2 regions of the Paenisporosarcina sp. genome follow, and region 2 is predicted to be linked to the other one. Evidence: riboswitches for the same ligand, from Rfam matches in the RefSeq annotation. Region 2 holds a riboswitch; the other holds the start of a gene.
What was found. Region 2 has a riboswitch for FMN ahead of ribE (riboflavin synthase). Riboswitches for the same ligand answer to the same signal wherever they lie in the genome.
Positions count from the first base shown of each region.

Region 1: another riboswitch for FMN. It lies ahead of AC3EA5_RS12710 (ECF transporter S component); the one in region 2 lies ahead of ribE (riboflavin synthase).

Region 1 covers NZ_JBYNRN010000034.1:67,471-70,895, forward strand. The annotation lists gene AC3EA5_RS12700 (YpbB family protein) at 1-207, opposite strand, end outside; gene AC3EA5_RS12705 (ferredoxin) at 316-564, shown strand; gene AC3EA5_RS12710 (ECF transporter S component) at 689-1,267, opposite strand; FMN riboswitch at 1,420-1,552, opposite strand; gene AC3EA5_RS12715 (hypothetical protein) at 1,629-2,870, opposite strand; gene sigX (RNA polymerase sigma factor SigX) at 2,857-3,399, opposite strand.
Region 2 covers NZ_JBYNRN010000047.1:116,845-120,269, reverse strand. The annotation lists gene ribH (6,7-dimethyl-8-ribityllumazine synthase) at 1-215, opposite strand, end outside; gene AC3EA5_RS16855 (bifunctional 3,4-dihydroxy-2-butanone-4-phosphate synthase/GTP cyclohydrolase II) at 229-1,422, opposite strand; gene ribE (riboflavin synthase) at 1,435-2,064, opposite strand; FMN riboswitch at 2,371-2,515, opposite strand; gene AC3EA5_RS16845 (AMP-binding protein) at 2,660-3,425, shown strand, end outside.

The DNA.
Region 1 (3,425 bases), on a different contig from region 2:
ATATTGAATCATTTTTTCGACAATGTGATTGTATTTATTTTGAGAGAGTTTAGGGAAAATTGAAAATGTGTCTGTTAAGCCATAACTTTTCACATCTTGAATCGTTTGACCTGATTTTTTTCCTCTTAGAAGATGAAATGGAGCAGAAATTGTACGCTCTCCATTTAAACGATCAATCATTTTTAAAAGAATTTGTTCAAAAAGCACGTAACAATCCTCCAATTGAAGAGTTTTTAGGTTGAAAAGTAGGGAAAACATGATTAGAATGAAAACGAAAGCTTTTACAAGCGAACGGATATAAAGGAGAGGAACAAAATGGCGAAGTATACAATTGTAGATAAAGATACATGTATAGCTTGCGGAGCATGTGGCGCTGCAGCACCTGATATTTATGATTATGATGACGAAGGGATTGCCTTTGTTATTTTAGATGATAACACGGGAACTACACAAGTTCCAGACGAATTAGAAGAAGATATGCAGGACGCTTTTGAAGGATGTCCAACAGACTCTATTAAAGTTGCTGACGATTCTTTCGATGGCGATGCACTAAAATACGAATAAAAGCTGCGGAGCAAATCCGCAGCTTTTTTATTTGTACTTTTTACAAACCCTTCCTGACCTCTTACTTTTAAAAGCAATGAATCTTCAGTAGTCAGTCTGTAGGAAAGGCATGATTCGTTCTTATTTATGAAAATTGTACACGTTGTTTGTCTAACCATGTTTTCATTGTTTTAAATAACATGAATACTACGGCTGACAACAAAATGCCTTTGATTAAATTAAACGGTAAAATTCCTAGCACGATTGTATCTCTCATAGCAGATCCAGTTAGTGCTGGTGCATTTAAGAAGTACGTATACATTGGTAAAAAGACAAAATAGTTAAGAACACTCATACCAATTGTCATCGCTAAAACGCCAGCTACTAATCCAATTAATAAGCCTTTGCTACTAGAAATTTTACGATAGATGGCATAGACAGGAAGCATAAACAGAATGCTCGTTGCGAAATTCGCCATTTCACCCACTGGAACCCCTGTAGGACTTCCACTGAAAATCCAATACAAGACATTTTTAAATAAAGCGACTAAAATCCCAGCGACTGGCCCCATTGTAATGGCCGCAATTAATGCTGGTACATCACTGAAATCCACTTTCAAAAATGGTGGTAAAGCAGGTAATGGGAAATTCAATAGCATCAATACGAATGAGATACTACTTAACATTCCGATTACGATCATCGATCGTAGTTTGTTGTTCTTCATGTAACTCTCTCCTTTTGCGATTCACTCCACAAGAAGAAAAGTTCGTTCGTTTTGTCCCATCAAAATACCCCTAAGCCGTTATCGCTTAAGGGAGTAGAAAGGCGCACTTAAATAGGCGTCTCGTTAAATGACAGAACGAAAAACGACCGCACCTTCACCTTCTCCCATCCAGACTATACTGTCGGCTTTGGAATCGCACCAAATCCTGCCTTACGGCTCGCGGGCTTAAGAAAATTATTTTCTATTACCGCCGATCGGGAATTTCACCCTGCCCCGAAGATGAATCAATATTTACTTACATAGACTACTATAAGAAAAAATAGACCATTTGTAAACTACTTGAGCCTACAAATGGTCTATTTTATTGTATGTTTTCATAATACATTTTGTTCGGTCCTATTGGTATTGGCATTGGTTTAGTAAAATCAAAGCCATTCCAATTCGATTGAACAACATTTTCAAACTGAATGGACTGTTGAAAACTTCCACCAGTTAACAAAATCCCTTCAATCAAATGCGTAGCTACTTTAGGATCCATTGCCTCTAAATCTAATGGTTCAGCAAACGTAATTCGCACCACTTTATCTTGTTCTTGAACTTCATATTTAACGCCTCTTGGTATTACAGTTGTATATATATCATTTGGTTTAGTTTTCATTGCTTCTAAAGCTTCAGCAATAGTTTCAAATGATTGACCAAAACTTGGGCTCAAATATTCACGACCATCCGCAGAGGTAAATAAATAATAATTTTTCATTAATTTATCTTTTGTTAATGTCATAGGTTCTTTTGGTTTTCCTACCTGGTCAAATTCGACAGTTGAACCGTCTTCATTTTGAAAACGAATCTCTTTGTATTCATCGAAAGTATACTTTAATGAAGAACCATACACTTCTATTGTTCCACTCGCTAAATCATAGTCGTGATTTTCAGGTAACACATGAATTATTGAATCTTCCTCTGTTGTGAATTCACCCTTATAAGGATGATATTCAGAAAAACCAAGCGCTTCTTCATTAATTAGAGGTGCATACTGTTGATAAACTTCAAGCTGAGATGGCGTATCATTTGCAAAATCATTTTGAATCATCTCATTTGGTATTAAAATTGTCACAGGCACACTATTTGCTTGGTCTCCTGCAAGACCAATTTGAAATGGTGTATAATTTTGGACATCTTCTTCATAAACAGCTTTGCTGAATTCCATATCACTTGAACCCATCGCTATTACAGGTTCTTCATTGGAATTGTCTAAAGTACTCATTTCACTACTTGTTTCAGCCTCTTCATTCATTTTCAGCATGCTTGAGCTTTCGTCTGCATTCGTTGAAGCACTTTCTTTGGCATCATGTTGAACTGCCATTTCATTTTTTGATGAAGAGTTATTGATATAAGTTACTCCAAGTAATGTTAAGGTGATCATTGCAGCGACACCAACTGCTGGAGGTGCCCAATACTTACGTTTCTTCTTAGGTATTATAGATGCATCAATTTCTTGCTGTAATCTTTTGAAAACATCTTCTTTCGATCTTGAATCACTTGGTTTGGGCATTTGGCTAAGTAACTGTTCAATTTTTTGTTCATTCCAGTTATTCTGACTCATGTTGAACGACCTCCCCTCTTACATGCCCAGTTAATTTATCACGTAATTTATGAATGGCTCTATGTTGTGTCGTTTTTACTTTACCTTCGGACCAACCCAATATCTGGGCAGTTTCAGCAATAGATAGATCTTGGAAATACCTCATGATGACGACCATCTTTTGATCTCCCGTACATTCATCTAATGCTTGCAACAAATCCTTCATTTCATCATTCATGACCGCCAGTTCTTCAGGCAAAGGACCTATCGAAGGAAGTTCTTGAGTTTCCCAGTCAAAAAAATCAAACAAATGTTTTTTTCGGACAGCTGTTTTGCGGAAATGATCAATCGCTACATTTTTAGCAATTGAAAATAGCCATGTCTTTTCAGTGCTTTTCCCTTCAAAACGACTGTATGCCTTTAAAACTCTTACATAAACTTCATGCATTAAGTCTTCTGCGGTCTGTCTATTTTTCACCAAATAAATTAAAAACTGAAAAACGTCCTGGTGAAACTCATCATACAATCGATTGAAAACGGAGTCATTCATATACTCCCCCCGTTCATAATAGTAGT
Region 2 (3,425 bases):
TTCTTAGAAGCTGCCATTTTCTTTGCAACGAGTGGGATTTCAAACGCACCCGGCACCCAAGCAATTGTTACATTTGCATCGTCTACGCCATGTCTTTTCAGTGCATCTTCTGCGCCGCCTAATAATTTACTTGTGATAAATTCGTTGAATCGACCTACGACAATGCCGATTTTTAAATCTGAACCAATTAAATATCCTTCTAAATGTGTAGTCATGAGTTGAACCCCTTTATAAACTTAGGAAGTGTCCTAGTTTTGATTTTTTAGTTTTCATATACTCTTCATTATCTAAATGAGGTGGGATTTCTATTGCCACACGCTCAGTTACTTCTAATCCATAGCCATCAATTCCAGAGATTTTCCTCGGGTTATTCGTTAAAAGCTTCATTTTACGGATGCCTAAATCCCTCAAAATTTGAGCGCCAATTCCATATTCACGTAAATCATCTGCAAAACCTAGTTTTTGATTGGCTTCAACAGTATCTAAGCCTTGATCTTGAAAAGCGTATGCTTTTAATTTATTTATTAAACCAATCCCTCGGCCTTCTTGACGCATATAAATTAGCACACCTGATCCCGCAGCCTCAATCTGTTTCAAAGATGAATGCAGTTGTGAACCACAATCACATCTTCTAGAAGAAAATACATCTCCAGTCAAACATTCTGAATGAACCCGAGTAAGGACGGGTGTTTCTTCCGAAATGTTTCCTTTAATGAGAGCGATGTGGTCTTTGCCGGTTAAGGTTTCAGTGTAACCAACTACTTTAAAGTCCCCATATTCAGTCGGTAAGTTTATTTCTACTTCGCGTGTAATCAATTTTTCGTGTTTCCGTTTATACGCGATTAAATCGGCAATGGTTAAGATTCCGATATTTAAACGTTTAGCTATGAGCATCAAATCATCGAGACGTGCCATTGAGCCATCGTCATTCATGATTTCACAAATGACGCCTGCTGGTGAAGATCCTGCTAATAAAGCTAAATCTACTGCTGCTTCAGTATGACCAGCTCTTTTAAGTACACCACCATCTTTTGCGATTAGCGGGAATACATGTCCAGGTCTTTTAAAATCCGTAGCTGTCGAGTCACGATTTATCATCTGAAGGATGGTATGAGAACGTTCGAATGCACTAATACCAGTCGTTGTATCTTTGTGATCGACACTAATCGTGAATGCTGTCCCATAGGGATCTGTATTTTGATCTGTCATTAAACCAAATTGAAGTTGACGAGCCAGTTTTTCAGCTAATGGAACGCAAATGAGTCCTCTGCCTTCTGAAGCCATTAAATTAATTACTTCAGGTGTAGCGAACTCTGCTAACGCAACAAAGTCTCCTTCATTTTCTCGATCTTCGTCATCAACTACGATGATGGCTAGTCCTTTTGATAAGGCTTCTACTGCTTCTTCAACTGTATAAAACATGTGGATCCTCCTTTAAAAACCGTGTTCTTGAAGCCATTCCTTCGACATATTTGTTGATGATGTCTGTAGTCGCTCTGAATATTTGGCAAGCATGTCACATTCAATATTCACTTTTTCTCCAATTCCTTTTTGACCAAGCAATGAATCACTTTGTGTCGTTGGAATTAATGAAATTGTGATCGATGTTCGATCGACATGGAATACGGTTAATGACGTCCCGTCAATTGAAACAGAACCTTTGACCATCATATATTTCATGAGGCTAGGATTTAATTCGATTTTCTTGGAAATAGCATTCGTTTCTTTTTTAATCGAACGGATAACACCGATCCCATCAACGTGACCACTGACGAAATGACCACCGAACCGACCTTTCGCAGCCATCGCTCTTTCTAAATTGACTTTAGAATTCATTTTTAATAAAGATAGTGTAGTTGAGTTAAAAGTTTCTGGGATTACATCGACTACGAAAAGCTCATTTGTAAAAGAAGAGACTGTTAGACAGACGCCATTTACAGAGATGCTGTCTCCTCTTTTTACATCATCTAAGACATTTTTTGCACGAATGGTTATTTCAAGCGCACGAGGCTTACGTTGAATGGAAGTTATGACACCAATCTCTTCAATAATTCCGGTGAACAAATGAAGTAACCTCCTTCTAGATTGCATATTTAATTATAAAGTGATGATTAAAAGGTATTTGGATTTTCCACCAAGGGGCGATTGGGTGGTAAGGAAAGAGATTTCAGAAGTTTGTGCATATCTAATAAACTCGTGCACCTTTTTTAGGGTACACGAAAAAGCGTGATTTATGTGACACTAATCCACATGAATGAAGCAAAGATAAAAAAACGTCGAATTAAGAAAATATTCTTAGTCAATTTATTTTATGAAATTCCGTGATTTTAAAACTAAACCTCCTTTTTAGTCATAACAAATAAACGTTTCAGAATTCCTCTCCCATCCAGACTATACTGTCGGTGTTGGATTTTCACCAACTCCACCGCTACTTTTACAAGTATCGGGTCACGGACTTACAGACTATGCTCTGCTCACCGCCGGTAAGGAATTTCACCTTGCCCCGAGGAATTCTGTTCGTTTAATTGTTCCTTACATAATAGCATGAATATCAAATTCCAACCTTTTTATAGTGTGTTTTCTTTTTGTCCAAGAATTCATATTAATCTGAATTTTGTTATAATAGATTTGGGATTGAATTTTTTTACAGGGGGGCATCATGATGTTAATTCAGAAAAGTGTTGGAGAGGTTTTGAAAGATATGGCTAAACGCTTTCCAAATACAGATGCATATGTTTATCGGGAGCATCAGATCCGAAAATCGTATAAAGAATTCGATGAAGAAACAGATCGTTTAGCTAAAGCGTTTATAGGGATCGGAATTGAAAAAGGGGAACATGTCGCCATTTGGTCAGATAACAAGCGAGAGTGGTTGTTAAGTCAATTTGCTACTGGGAAAATGGGTGCCGTGTTAGTAACGGTGAATACAAATTATCAAGAGAAAGAATTAGAATATTTACTGGAACAGTCAGACGCCACGACGCTCATTCTAGGTGAAGAATTTAAAGGAACTTCCTATATAGATATTATTCATGCAGTTTGCCCGCAATTAAAAACTGCAGAAAAAGGAAACGTTCGATCGGAAAGACTCCCACGCTTTAAGAGAGTTATCGTAATGAGCGAAAATCAGTTTCCAGGGATTTTCACTTGGAGTGAATTTGAATCGTTTGCTGAAAAGGTGTCTGATCAAGAATTAGAAAATCGCTTACATGAGTTGCACCATGACGATGTCATCAATATGCAGTACACATCAGGGACAACTGGTTTTCCTAAAGGGGTCATGTTGACCCACATGAATATTGTTAATAATGCACAAATTATTGGAGACTTCATGAAACTAACGCAAGAAGATCGAGTATGTATTCCAGTGCCTTTTTTCCATTGTTTTGGTTGTGTACTGGGAACACTTGCTGCAGTCACCCATG